DNA from 2 places in the Paenibacillus sp. PDC88 genome. Region 1 is predicted to be linked to the other one. Evidence: a T-box and tRNA genes for the amino acid it is inferred to sense, from the RefSeq annotation. Region 1 holds a T-box; the other holds one or more tRNA genes.

What was found. A T-box is a leader RNA that pairs with one kind of tRNA and senses whether it is charged. The one in region 1 lies ahead of BLW49_RS22260 (valine--tRNA ligase), so its partner is inferred to be a tRNA-Val.
Region 2: it has a tRNA-Val gene. The T-box ahead of BLW49_RS22260 (valine--tRNA ligase) is inferred to sense a tRNA for this amino acid. The anticodon was not compared.

The regions. Positions count from the first base shown of each region.
Region 1 covers NZ_FNNT01000008.1:207,437-216,381, reverse strand. The annotation lists gene BLW49_RS22265 (bifunctional folylpolyglutamate synthase/dihydrofolate synthase) at 1-714, opposite strand, end outside; gene BLW49_RS22260 (valine--tRNA ligase) at 792-3,461, opposite strand; T-box leader at 3,526-3,810, opposite strand; gene BLW49_RS22255 (LysM peptidoglycan-binding domain-containing protein) at 3,959-5,413, opposite strand; gene BLW49_RS22250 (RluA family pseudouridine synthase) at 5,564-6,463, opposite strand; gene hemL (glutamate-1-semialdehyde 2,1-aminomutase) at 6,460-7,764, opposite strand; gene hemB (porphobilinogen synthase) at 7,824-8,825, opposite strand; gene cobA (uroporphyrinogen-III C-methyltransferase) at 8,871-8,945, opposite strand, start outside.
Region 2 covers NZ_FNNT01000004.1:412,449-421,393, reverse strand. The annotation lists gene BLW49_RS15330 (hypothetical protein) at 1-451, opposite strand, end outside; gene BLW49_RS15325 (DUF1054 domain-containing protein) at 776-1,408, shown strand; gene BLW49_RS15320 (aminotransferase class I/II-fold pyridoxal phosphate-dependent enzyme) at 1,537-3,012, shown strand; gene BLW49_RS15315 (DUF1292 domain-containing protein) at 3,092-3,394, opposite strand; gene BLW49_RS15310 (copper amine oxidase) at 3,521-4,078, opposite strand; gene BLW49_RS15305 (hypothetical protein) at 4,265-4,459, opposite strand; gene BLW49_RS15300 (DUF3892 domain-containing protein) at 4,858-5,097, opposite strand; gene BLW49_RS15295 (GNAT family N-acetyltransferase) at 5,221-5,664, opposite strand; gene BLW49_RS15290 (hypothetical protein) at 5,783-6,004, opposite strand; tRNA gene BLW49_RS15285 (tRNA-Val) at 6,141-6,213, shown strand; gene BLW49_RS15280 (hypothetical protein) at 6,312-7,511, opposite strand; gene BLW49_RS29225 (WGxxGxxG family protein) at 7,847-8,266, opposite strand; gene BLW49_RS15270 (hypothetical protein) at 8,518-8,937, opposite strand.

The DNA of each region.
Region 1 (8,945 bases):
CTGGTCACCAGCAAGATATAAGGTGGATTTCTGTTTCTCTGCGACCTCACGAATGACTTGAATCGCTTCCGGCTGCTCTACTAGACTGACGACAGGAACGCCGGGTTTAATAATTCCTGCCTTTTCAGTTGCGATTTGGCTGATCGTATCTCCAAGAATATCGGTATGGTCCATCCCAATATTGGTGATCACGGAAATAATGGGAGTTACGACATTTGTTACATCAAGCCTTCCCCCGAGTCCTGTCTCCCATACCACTACATCAGGATAGCACACCTCAGCATAATACAGAATTGCAAGCGCCGTCGCAACCTCAAACATGGTGGGAGACCCTAGCTCTGTCTCCGCGACTTCCTCTACTAACGGATGAAGGCGTCTTGCAAGCATCAGTAAAGTTTCTTCAGGGATGTCCTCCCCGTTGTACTGAAACCGATTCGTAAACTTGGTAATGTACGGTGAAGTGAATGTACCTACATCATAACCGGACTGTCTTAAGGCTGACGTCAAAAAGGCACAGGTAGAACCTTTTCCGTTCGTTCCTGCGACATGGATAAACTTCAGATGCTGATGCGGATTACCCAGCTTAGACAAGAGCAATTCAATACGGGAGAGTCCCGGTCTGATTCCAAACGGAATTAGATTGTTGATCCAAGCTACCGCGTCATGATACGTATTCAGCGGAGCAGCCGTGCTATTACCAGTGGTTCGATCCATATGCTTCACCTTCTAAGTATAAAGTAAGTAAGAGACAGGCATCCCTCACAGTAGTAAGGAACACCTGCCGTCTTATATTAATTTTGAAGTTCGTCAATTCGTGCAATGACTTTTGTCCGCTTATCAGAATAATCCGCAAGCTTCGCACGCTCTTCTTCGATTACCTTCTCAGGCGCTTTGGATACAAAGCCCTCGTTGCCCAGTTTCTTCTCAATCCGCAATACTTCCTTATCCAGTGTTTCCTTCTCTTTCGTGAGACGCGCGATCTCTTGATCAATGTCAATCAAACCTGCAAGAGGGAAATACAGCTCGGCACCGGAGATCACAGCAGTCATCGCCTTTTCTGGTGTAGAAAGTTCTGTTCCAGTAGATAGTTCTGAAGTATTACAGAAACGACGAACATAAATCAAGTTATTTTCAATAATATTCAGGCTGTCCTGACCACTTGCATTTATGTGCAGTTCAACTTTTTTGCTCATCGGTACATTCACTTCAGCACGGATATTACGTACTGCGCGAATCAGATCCATAAGCGTATTCATCTCAGCGACAGCCTTGTCATTAACAAAGGCCTCATTGAATTCTGGCCAAGCTGCCAAAGTAATGGTCTCACCCTCATGTGGAAGGTGCTGCCAGATCTCCTCGGAGATAAACGGCATAAACGGATGGATCAGGCGCATGGTTTGGTCAAGGACATAGGCAAGAACGGATTGTGTTTTGCGTTTTGCATCCGCATCCTCCCCGTATAATGAGAGCTTGGAGAACTCAATATACCAGTCACAGAGATCGTCCCATATGAAATTATACAATGTACGGCCCGTTTCTCCGAATTCGTAGGCATCCATCAGACGAGTTACGTCCTTCGCTGTTTCGTTCAGACGATGCAGAATCCAGCGGTCCGCTGTAGTCAGTTCACCTGAAATATCTATGTCTTCCGCCTTGAAGCCTTCCAGGTTCATCAGCGCAAAGCGGGAGGCATTCCAAATCTTGTTCGCAAAGTTGCGGGCCTGCTCAACACGTTCCCAACGGAAGCGCAGATCCTGACCCGGAGTAATCCCTGTGGAGAGCATGTAGCGCATCGCGTCTGTTCCGTATTTTTCAATAACCTCAAGCGGATCTACTCCGTTGCCCAGCGACTTGGACATCTTACGTCCTTCCGAATCACGCACGAGCCCATGCATCAGGACATCCTTGAACGGAATTTCATCCGTAAACTCAAGTGCCGTAAAGATCATACGTGCTACCCAGAAATAAATGATATCATATCCCGTTACAAGTACAGAGGTTGGATAGTAACGCTTCAGGTCCTCTGTCTCTTCCGGCCAGCCAAGTGTGGAGAACGGCCATAGTGCTGAACTGAACCAAGTATCCAAGACGTCTTCGTCCTGACGAAGCTCTTGCGATCCGCACTTCGGACAAGCCGTCATATCCTCACGGCTGACATGAATTTCACCACAAGCATCACAGTACCACGCAGGTATGCGGTGACCCCACCACAGCTGACGTGAAATACACCAATCGCGAACATTCTCAATCCATTGCAAATAGGTTCTTTCGAAGCGGTCAGGAACAAAATTAACTCCTTTACCGCTCTTCTGTGCTTCAATGGCACGTTCTGCGAGCGGCTGCATAGCTACAAACCACTGCGTGGACAAGTAAGGCTCTACAACCGCACCGGAACGTTCACTATGGCCCACTTGATGTGTGTGGTCTTCAATATTAATCAGGACACCGGATTCTTTGAGATCAAGAACGATCTGCTTGCGGCAGTCACTGCGGTCCAGTCCTTTATATTTGCCGGCTTCTTCATTCATTTTACCGGACTCATCCATAACCGTAATTTGCGGCAGATCATGACGCAGGCCCACCTCAAAATCGTTCGGATCATGGGCTGGAGTAATTTTCACAGCTCCACTGCCAAACGTTTTGTCCACGTACTCATCCGCGATCACCGGTATTTCACGACCAATAATCGGAAGCACGAGGGTCTTGCCAATCATGTCCTTATAACGCTCATCTTCAGGATGTACAGCAACAGCGGTATCTCCAAGCATCGTTTCCGGACGTGTTGTGGCCACCGTGATCGAGCCGCTTCCGTCTTTCAGCTCATATTTCAAATGGTACAAATGTCCCTGTATCTCTTTGTATTCAACCTCAATGTCTGACAAGGCCGTGCGTGCTGCAGGATCCCAGTTAATAATGCGTTTACCGCGGTAAATGAGCCCTTTCTCGTACAGCTTAACAAAGACTTCACGAACGGCCTTGGACAGACCTTCATCCAGCGTAAACCGCTCACGGGAGTAATCCAGCGAAAGCCCCATCTTCGCCCATTGGGAACGAATCGTGTTCGCATATTCTTCCTTCCAGTCCCATACCTTCTCAAGGAATTTCTCACGGCCCAGATCATAGCGGGATACACCGCCTTCTCTAAGCTTCTGTTCGACCTTTGTTTGTGTCGCAATTCCTGCATGGTCAGAGCCGGGAAGCCAGAGCGCATCGTAGCCCTGCATTCTTTTGGCCCGAATAATGATATCCTGCAGCGTAAAGTCCAGTGCATGCCCGATATGAAGAATACCCGTAACGTTAGGCGGAGGGATCACGATCGTAAAAGGCTTCGCATCCTTGCGCTGACCTGCCTTGAAAAATTCATTATTCATCCAATATGGATACCATTTCTGTTCCGCTGCCCGCGGATCGTAAGTTGTCGACATTTCCGTCTGGTTCGGATTTGCTGTCGGTTCTGACATCATACATTCCTCCAATTAATCTTCGTTTAACACATTCTTGAAAATACAAAAAGACCCTTCATCCTCAAAGGACGAAAGGCCATTCTTTCGCGGTACCACCTTTGTTTCATAACCGAGCAGGTCCGAATTCACTTGTAAAAAGCGAAATCATTAATCTCGATATGACACTTCATTAGGCAGATAACGGCTGCTACCGGCCGCATTCTAGCTTCCTCATCATACCAAGAAAGTTCAAAAGGGCAACTCACGGGCGACTTCGGTACAGCTCACGATCCTGCGGAATTTCACACCATATCAATTCCACTCTCTGAAGGGCTCACTGCCTACTATTCCCGATCCAAGTCGTTAGATTAATTACTGTTGTTATTCATTGTATTCCCAATCCTACAGTCATCATACATTTCTTTTGTGCCATTCGTCAACCGGGCTTTTGACCTTACATGACAAAAAAGAAGAGTCCCCGATTCAAACCGGGAACTCTCCTGTATGCAGCTCTACTACGGAATGTAGAGTACCTGACCTTCCTCTACCGATTGCTCGGACAGACGATTATATAGCTGCAGCTCACGCGTGCTGAGCTGATACCGATCAGCAATGGTTTCTAGCGTTTCTTCACGCTGCACGATACAGAGTCTAACCTTCTTGAATGGCGTCTGCTCTGCACCGCTTCCGAGAAACAGACTCTTCCATTGAATCTCCTCTGCCGGTTCTTCATCACGCTGTTCAATCGGAAGCTCCTCTTCCAGCTGCAGGACTTCTTCTGCCGTCCTGTTCTTTTGTAAGAGTGAAGTAATTCCATAGGAGCCTTGTGCCGAAGCTTCGACCGATTTTTTGGTTCCAAAGGCAACCTTCAGTTCAGGCTTCTCTTGGGAAGGATCCGGCTGCGGCACATCCGCTTCGAGCAAGACCTCCTGAGCTTCGGGCTCTCGCGGACTAGAGTCTGTCTCAAGTTCGACCTCCGAATCACCAAGGCTGGATGACTCTTCAATCACTGCGGAAGCTGAATCCGCATCTGCACTTGCAGCAGGAGCTCCCGAGTCACGCTCTGAGCCCGAAACTACAGCAGGCTCGAAGCTCCACACCTCTGGGGCTGAGTATGCTTCCGGCTCTTGATTAACGGACGTGAGCGCACCGAATTGATTCAATGGATCATCTTGTCCCCGATCCGCCTCTTCTGCATCCTGTTCGTAGTACTGTTCCTCTATGCTGTCGATTGTATTTGCGCTGTACGGAACCTGTGGCTGAGCTTCTTCCCGATTCACGGAATCACCGACCGACTCCGCTTCATACGGAAGAGACCATGCAGCACTGCTCTCTTCTGCCGGCTCGGATACTGACGCCTCATATGGCGTATGCAAAAAAGGCCTTGAAGGTGAATACGCCGGGGCTACCGAATCATAATGAAGCTCCTCTGGAGATTCCGATTCCGACAACAACGCTTCTTTTTGTTCTGCATCCGTTAGGAATGGATCACGGTTATACGGATTGTACCCCGAATATAGCGGGTTGGTCGTCGTCTCTTCTTCACCTGAATTAGAATGAACAACGGTAAACTCCTCCGGATTCCAGTCAGAGGTTTCTTCTGCCGGCCCAATTCCCTCAATACCGCGCAAAGAGAGCACGCCCGTAATGTTCAGACTGCGTGTCGACAGCAAATCCACGTCAAAATTCTCAATCTCCACTGCAATATCTTCAATGGATGCGACACGGCTGAGCGGAATCGTAATCTCAACAGGAATCTGATGCGACAGCTCCTCCTGCTGATTATTCTCTCCTTGATAAATACCGGACAACAGCAAGTGTCCACGTAGCGCAGCATGCTCCTGCTCCGAGATAACCTGTATGCGAGGATACAATTCGATCTCATCCAGCTCACTAATGGCAGGCACATCTTCAGGCAGATGAACACGCTCGTAAATATCAAACCGAAGTCCATACGGCGGGTTTAACATAGCGCTAGTCCTCCTTTCACAGCATATATTCACCATGAGATTTTCATAGCTTTACGTCATGTTACACAAGTAAACTCAAGATGCTTCTCGTGAACATGTATATGCACTGGTCAAAAGACTCATACCATTATCCGAGGATTCATATTATATTTACAATTTTAACGAGTCATATAAATCCATCATATCCTGAGGCCAAGGGGCTGTAACCGTAAGTAACTCTCCCGTAAAAGGATGCCTGAAGCTGAGCTCTTCTCCATGCAGTGCCTGTCTGCGAATTCCTTCTCTCATACCGCCATACAGTGTATCGCCAAACAAGGGGTGTTCCAAATGACTTAGGTGCACCCGAATTTGATGTGTTCTCCCTGTCTCCAGACGAAGCCGGATCACGGTTGCTTCTCTTAGTCTTTCGGATGTCTCCATATGTGTTACTGCATGCTGCCCCGTAGGGGAGACTCTTCTTCTCTGTTTATGATGTCTGTCCTTGCCAATCGGCAAGTCGATCTTCTCTTTATTCTGTGCTACGACCCCGTGAACGATTGCAACATATTTGCGCTCGATCTGCTTAAGCTGCATCATGGCATTCAGCTTCAGTTCTGCGTAGCGGTTCTTCGCATACAGCACTGGACCTGATGTGTCCACATCCAGTCGATGGATATGCTTCACTGCGACCTCGAGTCCACTTGCCTGGTAATATCCAGCCACTGCATGATCAAGCGTGACGATTCCGTCCTGACGCTCACTTCCGTCTGGATGAATAGGCATCCCTACCGGCTTGTTTACAACAAGGCAAAAATCATCCTCATAGAGTACATCAAGCTCTACATATCGTGGTACAATTCCATACGGTGCAGAAGGAAAAAGGGCCAGCCGAAGCCGGTCCCCTGCAAGTTGAATACCGTTATTAGCTTTCAGCTCGTTCAAGAGCTTCTCGGGCATACCCAGCTCATCAAGCAGCCATTTCTCAGCTGCCATACTCCGATCATCCTGGGAGAGCACCTTTTTGCCTGGCATCAGCTCAGCCCAATCTCCTCTTTTCTTATACTTCATCATAAAGCCTTCAGCGCATTATAGTTCGCTTCAATCGTATCATCGATATCCTGGATACTATGCACCCCGGAGATGAACATCCCCTCGAATTGAGAAGGGGCTACGCTGATTCCTTCCTGAAGCATATGGCCAAAGTAAGCACGGAAATGATCCAGATTGCTCGACTTGGCAACATCATAATTCGTCACTGCTTGATCGGTAAAGAATGGACATACCATCGATCCGACTCTGTTGATGGTTACAGGAACACCCAGCTCCTTCGCATTCTTCTCAAAGCCAGCGGCTAGCCTTGCACCCAGTTCTTCAAGACGAGTGTATACTTCTTCGTTAAGGAGCTTAAGTGTCGTATAGCCTGCTGCCATCGCCAGCGGATTACCGCTGAGTGTACCCGCTTGATAGATTGGACCGACCGGAGCCACCTGCTCCATCAGGTCTCTTCTTCCTCCATAGGCGCCAACAGGCAAGCCGCCGCCAATGACCTTGCCAAGGCAAGTCAAATCCGGGATGACACCGAACCGCCCTTGAGCGCTGTGAAGCCCTACACGGAAGCCGGTCATGACCTCGTCAAAAATAAGCAGGCTGCCGTATTCTACGGTAATCCGGCGCAGCCCTTCAAGGAATCCTGCCGCTGGCGGCACAACCCCCATGTTGCCTGCTACAGGCTCAACGATGATCGCAGCAATCTGTTCCCCGAATTTATCAAATGCCAATCGAACCGATTCCAGATCATTATAAGGAACGGTAATCGTATTGGCAGCTACTCCTTCTGGAACACCAGGGCTATCCGGAAGTCCAAGAGTTGCTACTCCGGAACCTGCCTTGATCAGCAGGCTGTCCGCGTGTCCATGATAGGAGCCTTCAAATTTCAAAATTTTGCTTCTGCCTGTTGCTCCTCGAGCAAGTCTGATCGCGCTCATCGTAGCTTCCGTGCCAGAGTTCACCATACGAACAACATCGATGGAAGGTACGCGCTCGCATACCAGCTTGGCCATTTCCGTTTCAATAAGAGTCGGCGCGCCGAAGCTTGTCCCTTTTACAGCTGTCTCTTGAATCGCGGATATCACTTCCGGATGGGCATGTCCCATAATAAGAGGACCCCAGGAAGCCACATAATCAATAAAAGAATTACCATCAATATCATAGATTCTAGAACCTGTGCCATGGTCTGCGTATACTGGAGTCAGCCCTACAGATTTAAATGCACGTACCGGACTATTCACACCGCCAGGCATGTATTGCTTCGCTTCTTCAAAAGCGTTTCGGGAACGTTCCTCCCTGCGCGGCTGTCGATTCTGTTCACTCATTCTCAAAACTCACTCCTCTGTTCATAAATTTTATATGCATAATGTATCTCTTCTAAGAATTAACGAGCTGACAGCCAGCGGGCTGCATCTTTGCCATAATACGTAATAATCATATCTGCTCCAGCACGCTTCATACTGAGCAGGATTTCCATGGCCACCTTCTCTTCATCAATCCAACCATTGATCGCTGCGGCTTTGACCATCGCATATTCACCGCTGACGTTATACGCAACCAGCGGCAGATCAAATTGATCCTTAATCGTGCGCATCACATCCAGGTAAGATAAAGAAGGCTTCACCATCAGCATATCTGCTCCCTCAAGAACATCCGTTTCGGCTTCACGCAGCGCTTCCCTTGCATTAGCCGGATCCATCTGGTAAGCTTTGCGATCACCGTACTGGGGTGCTGAATCTGCTGCCTCACGGAAAGGTCCGTAAAAGCCGGAGGCGTATTTCACCGAGTAAGACATAATTGGAATATGCGTGAATCCTGCTTCATCAAGCCCTGCACGAATCGCACCTACGAAACCGTCCATCATGTTGGATGGTGCAATGATATCAGCTCCAGCTTCTGCCTGGGACACAGCGGTCTTCACCAGCAGCTCAAGCGATTCGTCATTCAGGACATCAACACATACATGACCGTCACGTTCATGCGTATGAATCATTCCGCAATGACCGTGATCCGTAAACTCACACAGGCAGGTATCTGCAATGACGAGCAGATCGGGGTACCAGGATTTGATGAGTCTCGTTGCTTCCTGTACAATTCCATTCTCTGCATAGGCGGAAGAACCTACAGCGTCCTTCGTATCTGGAATACCAAATAGAAGCACAGCCGGAATGCCGAGCTCAGCAATCTCTTGTACTTCCTCTTTTAGCGTATCGAGTGAGAAACGGTACACTCCAGGCATGGACGAAATTTCTTGTTTAACCCCTGTACCGTATGTAACATAGATCGGCTGTATAAAATCACTGACATTCAAATGTGTTTCACGCACCATACTGCGAATACCGGCGGACTGCCGAAGTCTGCGATGTCTTACGATTGGAAATCCCATTCTGAATAACCCCTTTCTCTAGTTCGCCTATATCCTATCTTAAATTTAAATATCATGCACATAGTCGCTAATATGACACAGTGCATCCGCCAAGCTCTCTATTGTCGCCTCTTCTGAAAC
Region 2 (8,945 bases), on a different contig from region 1:
CCCCTTCCGTGGAGGTGAACATCTCTTCCATTTCCTCGAGCGTTGGTGCCGGCCCCTTCTGATAGATCACCTTCTGCTTGAAGCCCGACACTTCGACGAGCCTGATGACCTCACCGAACAAAATATTTTCTATTACGATAATATGATCCTTGAATCTGCGAACGACAGCATGCCCTCTCGTGTCTCCAATCAATTTCTCGATATATTCTGCAAGCTTTGCATCCTTGATGATATAGTCACCAATCAACTTATAATCACCAGTTCTCATTTGCTGAAATTTCAGCTTTACTAATTTGCGGCCTGTACGTACGGACAAAATAAAGTAATCCTCATCTTCGCTCCAATATAGCGAATACCCTTCCTGAATGAGATCCTTAATGAGCTGTTGGATACGAAGGCGGCTAAACCGGAGCTCTAAATTGCAGTATTCCACTTCATAGCTCTTGTTCATGGCACTTCCTCCTCCATTTTTTTACGATCATGTGAGCCGGATCTTACTTATTAAAAAATGAGACTTGCCGCCTTGGTATCCTTGCCATTCTTCGCTCCACCATAAGTCGGCTTACCCTATTTTATACTGACTTCAAGGGAAGCGTACTTAGTCGTTTGACCATTTTTTTACCCGATAATCTTCATCAACTATCCAGCAAATGTACAAACTTGAAGAGAGGGGAAGCGGGTACTCCTGTGTTATAATGAGTCGCGTAATATTGTGTATACTATTATATTGGATAGTGTTTAGGTTCATGCTAACCTATAAGGAGGATTACTTATAATGTCACAACTCACATACCCCTCATTAAATGAAGCGGATTTTGAAGTATTCGAGGTACCCGGACTGGAGCCCCGCATGGAGCTATTGATTGAACGGGTTCGGCCGAAGCTTGAGGCCATTGGGGCGGCCTCAGCGCCATTCCTCAGCGAGCTGTGCGGCGAAGACATGTTTGTCCACGTTGCGAAGCATGCCCGCCGGAAGGTGAATCCGCCGAACGATACCTGGGTTGCAGTAGCCAACAATAAAAGAGGGTACAAGGCATATCCCCATTTTCAAGTTGGAATGTTCGGTACACATGCGTTCGTGATCTTCGCCATCATCTATGAGAGCAGCAATAAGGAAGTGTTCGCTGAAGCATTATCCCGTCAGTTTGAAGAAGTAGCACAGAATATACCCGGACATTATTATTGGTCCACCGACCATATGATTCCGGAAGGAACAAATCATGCAGACATGACGAAGGAAGATTTTCAGCGTATGGCGGAACGACTCAAAAATGTGAAGAAATCCGAGGTTTTATGTGGACTTCGTATCGACAAGGATGATCCGCTCCTTCTGGATGGTCAGAAGTTCGGCAAGACTATAGAAGAGACTTTCGCAGCCCTGCTGCCCTTGTATAAAATGTCATTTTAATCAGAGTATATCCCAATATTTATAAATAAAAGGCCGGATCATAAAAAATCCATTTTCATTCCCTTTTCATTTTGCTATACTCATCTAGGTTTGATTATTCTTAATAATGAAAGGTTGTGACAGCATCCATGGATCACCGTCGTACGCCGCTCTTTACAGCACTTAAGAACCACGCGGCTAACAATCCGGTACAGTTTCACATCCCTGGTCACAAAAAAGGACTTGGAACGGACTCAGAGTTTCGCGAATTCATAGGGGATAACGCCCTTTCCATAGATTTGATCAATATCGCGCCACTTGACGATTTGCATCAACCGACTGGAGTAATTAAAGAAGCACAAATGCTGGCTGCCGATGCATTCGGGTCAGATTACACCTACTTTAGTGTACAAGGGACAAGCAGTGCGATTATGACCATGATCTTGTCCGTATGCGGACCTGGTGAGAAGATTATCGTGCCGCGGAATGTGCATAAATCAGTCATGTCTGCCATCATTTTTTCCGGAGCCAAACCGATCTTTATTTCTCCGGTCAGTGACGAAAATCTCGGTATTGATCACGGAATTACAGTTGGTTCGGTACGCCGGGCACTGGAACGCCATCCTGATGCAAAGGGTGTGCTTGTCATTAATCCAACATATTTCGGCGTTTGTGCGAATCTGAAGGAGATTGTGGAGCTGGCTCACAGTTACCAAGTGCCCGTTCTTGTGGATGAGGCGCATGGTGTACTGATTCATTTCCATGAGGATCTTCCTATGTCTGCTATGGAAGCTGGTGCAGATCTAGCCTCTACAAGTGTGCACAAATTAGGCGGCTCGATGACGCAAAGCTCGGTCCTGAACCTGAATACCAAGAACGGATTCGTTAATCCAGAGCGGGTACAGACGATTATCAGTATGCTGACTACAACTTCTACATCTTATATATTGTTGTCTTCACTGGATACAGCAAGACGTAATCTTGCACTCTATGGACACAGCATGGCTCAGAAGGCCATTGATCTTGCGGAGTATGCCCGCCGGGCGATTAATGATATTGAAGGGCTGTACTGCTTCGGCGAAGAAATACTAGGCGGAGAAGCCACCTATAGCTACGATCCGACCAAGGTGACGATTCATGTTCGACATCTTGGACTCACCGGCTATGATACAGAGAACTGGCTTCGCAAGCATTACAACATTGAAGTGGAAATGAGTGATATGTACAACATTCTCTGCCTGATCACACCAGGCGATAATGATGACACTGTCAATACACTGCTTAATGCACTACAAGAGCTGTCGAACACGTATTACAATGTGAATCAAGCCAATGAGCTTGTCGTTAAAATCCCAGAAATTCCTCAGCTGATGCTGACACCGCGTGAGGCTTTCTATGGTGATACCGAGGTGATTCCGTTCAAGGAATCGGAGGGCCGCATTATTGCTGAATTTATTTATGTGTATCCTCCAGGTATACCGATTCTGCTGCCGGGTGAAGTCATTTCTCAGGATAATATCGACTACATCATTGAGCATGTCGAGGTTGGTCTGCCTGTTAAAGGACCAGAGGACCGAACGATTCAGAATGTCAAAGTGATCGTTGAGGCGGAGCCTATTTTTTAATACTTGTCGTTATAGGGCACAAGAAAAGACCAGACAACTTGTCTGGTCTTATTCGTCTGTTGAGAAGAAGATGCGCCGATTACTCGTTCTCGACCATTTCGTTGAAAGCCGCTTCAACACGGTTCCACTCTTCTTCATCTTCGATTTGATACAACGCAACTTCTTCATTCTCTTCTTCCAGGCGGAGGATCAATCCGTCCGCTTCAGGATTATCGCGCTCGAGCAGTACCGCATACTCTTTGCCGTCTACGTCAAAAGTTTGCGCCAGGATCATTTCGACCTCTGCACCATTCTCGTCTGTCAGGGTAAGAACAGCCATTTCGTGTTCATGATCGTGGTCATGGTTGCAATGTTCGTCGTGAACATGATTGTGATCGCTCATGAGAATACCTCACTTTTATATTTATATTGTAATCATACGATAGGCATTTGTAACATCATACTACGGTCGCACTTGTAATCATACGGACGTATCGTAACACTATTACGGGACAAAATCAATGAAACTCTAATCCAAGGCCGTAATCACTTTTTCCGAAACAAGGAAGAACGAATTGCTGCCTGACGGTTTCATATAGAACCCTACTTTATAATTCCCGCTTTTTTTAAAATCATAAGTAAAATCATTTGTTTTGAACCAAAAATTATCCTTCGATCCGCTGCCCAGCTTCTCGGATTGTATATTTTTCACGTTTCCGGAGGGGTCGGTGATCGCTACTTTGACCTCGGAAATTTTCCCATCCAGACTATCGACCTGACTTAACACGTTAAACTTTAATTTACCTACATTGACATTCCCAAACACTGTCTCACCTTTGAACAAAGTGATATGCACATTCGGCTTGGTAATGGTAACCTTGCCATTTCCTGAATCCCATGAAGCAAGCCCGCTAATCTCACGGACCGGAGCGTATGTCGTTCCATTTATAAAGTAACCACCGCCGCTTACTTCTTGCCCATTAATAATGACACGAATTCGTTCGGTAACCGAGTCAGCAAACAACATGGATCCGCTGCCCAAGAGCGAGAACACAATTGCAAGGGCAAGCGTTCTTTTCCACTTCATAAGCTCTTGTTCCCCTCCAGCAATGAGAATATAGTATGTCTATTTATACTTCATCCCGGAGAACAAGTTGCGGTACGTTTGGAAAATTTTTCAGAAAAATTTACGAAATATGTATCCTGCCGCTTCTTCTATGCTGGGTTTAACATGCACCGTTCCTTGAAAGGGCCCGGTGCACGTCATTTGGGTCTAACCTTTAGGCTTGGTCAAGATGCAAGGGACGCCCTTCCCTACTGCTCCCGGTTCCCGCATGCGCTCTGCGTATGCCATTCCGCGTTCACACGGTGTTTTACAGACTTCACACACCTCGGACGTCACCAGCTTCATACTTGTCCGCACCTTTTCCTTACTTGACCCGCCTTTATTCCCCTTCCCCTTTGCCATGGATGCTTCCCCTCTTTCGTAGGTGTTTAAGGCATGTTCATCTGCAGCTTCGTGTGCCTGGTAATGCATTGTATGGGGATTCGCGGAGAAGGTGCATAAGAGAGTGCGTTGGTGCTCCATTTTGACGCTTCATTTTTTGACTCCCTCTCTCCGGTTGCTTCAGGCGCTCCATTTTTTGACTCCCTCTCTCCGATTGCTTCAGGCGCTCCATTTTTTGACTCCCTCTCTCCGGTTGCTTCGCAAAAGTCGTTCGGGATCCAAAAAATTCCGCTGAAGGTGTAAAGACTAAACTATGTTTTGCCAATGGACATGGTCAATTTTAAAAAGCAAGTAAAAAGGGAAGCCCAGCAATTGGGCTTCCCTTTGACAGTTCAGATATGACATCCGATCAAGATATTTTATTGAAAGATAGGCAGTTGATCCAAATTATTCGTCGGATCACCATCGGCATCTCCGCGAATACGAAGGGAGCCATCTTTCGCTTTGAATACATTTACTCCTGCAATGGATCCGGTTTGGATCTCATTCAACGCTTGATTGTAATCAAGCACTCGGCCCGTTGACGTCTTAAATGCGGTTAAATCTCCGTCTCCGTTTTTTTGAACGGCAACAAATTGCTCGCGTGTGTTATTTTCCATAAGAACATACACTCCTTTTTTGCAGCCATAGTTTGTAACCTGCTCGGATTCAGGATAACCTGATCTCCGACATCTATGATTGTGCCCAATAAGTGGACTTCTTATGAAAGATAATATTCTCGCTTAGAGCTTTTTCTGCATCCGTACGTGCAGTATACCTGCATCATAGAAAGGCTCGTCCGAGATCACTTCATATCCAAGCTTCTTATAGAAGCCTTCTGCCTGACATTGTGCATCCAATATAGAGTAGGCTAATCCCAGGTCTTTTGCTCTTTCTTCAAGCGCCATAATCAGTACACGACCATATCCGTTTACCCGATAAGGCTTCAGGACAGCAATTCTTTGCAGCTTTGCTGTATCTTTTTTATAATAAATCAAGCGGCCGGTAGCCACCATCTCTTGTCCATCCTGAATTAAAATATGGTGTGCATCCGGACTCAGAACATCATATTGGTCTATTTCCTCTTCTATTGGAACGTTCTGTTCCTCTACGAACACCGTTTTGCGAATGTTCAGCCCAGCTTCAAGCTGTTCTTGTGTTGTAACATTAATAATCTCGGCTGGCATACGTCTCCCCCTCTTACTATCCATAAATGCAAAAATCCAAACCATTATACACTACATCAGCAGTGATCGTACAGTCTGTCTTCGATATGGATAATTAAAGCAAGCATGTGCACCTTTGCTACGGTAAAAATGTTTCTTCATTTGATGGCTTGGAGTAAACTTCATCGCCTACGGATTTTCGATATACCTCATCGATTACAGGAAGATCTGAATCAGCTGGCTCAATCAGCTGCAGGTTAATTGTTTCCTGTGAAGGAGTTAAGGTGCATCCTGTTATGCTGGTTAATACTATTCCACAGATCATAAGTATGATCAGACTACGGGTCACACTTCTGTTCATAGAACCCCATCCTCTTGTTGTGATTTTCATCCTTTTAAGGTTGCTCATTTGAGGGAAAATTAAACATAGGACAGGGATTGACATCACATAATAAGCCTGATAATATAAATTTATTCACTTTTTATTATTATTCCATGATCTGTTAGCTCAGCTGGGAGAGCACTATCTTGACAGGGTAGGGGTCAGTGGTTCGAGCCCACTACAGATCATCACTGAGAAACCCTTGATTATCAAGGGTTTTCTTCTTTTTCTCAACTCATATGATGTAGTGCGGACTATCCTTCTCGACTCGTGCTGCCTCTTCCCATTACACGTGCAGTTGGAAAATATATTCTTCTTCTTTAAATTTATGTACTCCCCTGATCTCACCGATTCCATCCAGCCTAACTTTATCTTCACAGATTACAGGTCTTGTTTCTACAATCACATGGAGTTTTGATGCCTGCCAGAGATCCGTCTCATAATAGGAAACAACAGGCTGCTGTATCAAAATTTCGTCGTTACCAAAGGCGAGTTTAACATAGTTTTGATGAAGAAGCCTGCCAGGCAGTGCATCTATATTTTGCGGATCGATGCTCTTCACAGCTATATCTCCTTCAATAAATATGTGAAATCCTGCACTCTCTTCAAACAGCTTGAACGCAGCCGTTCTGTTATCTTTAACATATTCTATTGTTGTCTCCGTCTCTTCACTTACTTTAATATCCTTTATTTTACTTTGCTCTTCCGGGTGGGAATGAGATCTTAGAAATTCGTACAAACAATTCTCCGAATGTAAAAAATCCTCCTGCCATCGTTCTGTGAACTCATCCAGCAGCAAGCACATCCACAAGCCCGAGTAGTAGCAGCTTTTTCTTAATTGAAGTGTGGCGGCTTTTGAATTTATCAATTCTTGTCCAAACAGATTCAATATAGAACGCAATGATTGTGTTGAATCTTCGGCGTATGCCTTCAGTTCCACATAATAAGCAGGCCCCTCTATGGTCTCTACCCTTGTCTCATATGTAAAATATGAACCCAGCAGCTCTTTTCTCCTACTGCGAAATTTAAAAAACTCGGATAAATGACCATCCCTTATCTGTGTATCACTTGCCTCCAGCGCAAGACGAAGACATTGCCTTTCCCGACTCCTAAGCTCCACATTCTCTTCAAGAAGAGGGTAGGTTAAACCCAATAGCTCATCTGGGAACCTCTTCTCTTCGCACAAATACTGGAATCCATGAAACAGCTCATGCACAAGGAGTGACTTGAGCTCTGCCATATCCTCAATTCCTTCCACGTTCACAATTGCTGTAGGATGATCTTTATACATAATTAACGTATTACCGACGAATGGCTGGTCCCATTTCAATTGATGAAACGTATCTGATTGAAATTTGGGATGGTGAAATAGGAAAACTTCGCTCGAGTTATATATCGCGTAGGCGACTTTTCGAAATCCCTGCCATAACGGTTCTACATCGAGCTCAAGCAGCACATCTGCTGCAGAATGAAAGTTGATTCCCATGTTTATTCTTCCTCTCAGTTTTCATTTGGTGAGATGTTTGAGGAGATTATACCAAAAAATAAAGGACCCGCAGATACCTGGGATCCTTTATTTTTTGGTGATTAGTATAGAATGGTTTTGGAAATGATGACAAGTAGAATGAAAAGAACAAGAATCGCTCCGATGGAAGACCAACCATTGTAACCTCCACAATATCCGGATCTAGATACTTCACTCATGCTGCTCTCCTCCTTATCTCTAAGGTATGAGATAGTATATGAATACCTAGATTAGATGACAGGGCGGGTATCCTGATTTTTCAAATCTTTTTTGTCACTTCTCTCTGTTTACTCCAATTATTTCGCGTGATGAGGTGTTCCCTCATGCTTCTCTTTGCGAAGCCCGGCAAGGCCGAACAGACCTAACAAACCAAGCCATCCCCAGCCGTTTCCACGATCTGTTGTCGCGTTTGCTCGAACGTTATTGGTACCATAAGTACCATTGTTGTAAGCATTGGTATTGTAAGTTCCAGTTCCAGTACCTCTGCCATCGTACATATTATTGTTCATGTTGTTCATTGTGCGAGTACGATTCATGTTTGTTGTACCGTTGTCTGTCCCATCAATACCCAAGTTTTTTTCCAAACGATTAACCGAATTCTTAACCGGATTATCGTTCATATGGTTTGTGTTCGTTTCAGCCATTGCCGGAACAGCAATTACCATAGAAATACTTGCAGCTGCTAAAGTGGCTGCCCATTGCTTTTTCATCATCATTCACCCCACTGATTATTGTTTTGGCCTGTCGCTTGTATAATCCCCTCCGCAATTTAAAGTTATACAAGCATCAATGTGGGGGAAAAATGGGGCAAATCCTAATTTTTATGTACAGCAAAAAACCCACCGTTTGCAGCCGGTGAGTTTTCATATATACCAATCATCTCTTGAAGGGTTACGAGTACAGAATACCGCATGATTATTAACGCTGCATGATAGAAACATAAAATTTAAATTAAAATAATGAGATCTTATCCACGCCTTGACCTCACAACGAACGTATACAGTTCTTTATCAAGGACTGTCCCGTCTTCAAGTACCACATTATGGTCGTCATGAGAGCTGATTGTCGTCCGGTACGAAATTAGCTTAACCCCTTTCCATACCGTTACCGCAGATTTGAAGTAAATTGCATTATCAAATTGAATCGACTGACGCATCACATATCCGACCGTATGAATAGAAGATCTTGCTCTTTTCTTGCCTTTTCCATAGGCATCCTCAGGCAAGGGATGAATTCGTACAATTTGACTAAACGGAATCTTGACTCTCTTCGCTCCTACGACGATGATTTCGGCATCTGCATCCCACTTCAGCAATATCCCTTGAACGGGATCTTTACGACCACCTGCTCGTTCCACCAGCACTCTTTGGCCTACCCAGTGTTTCATTCTCCCGT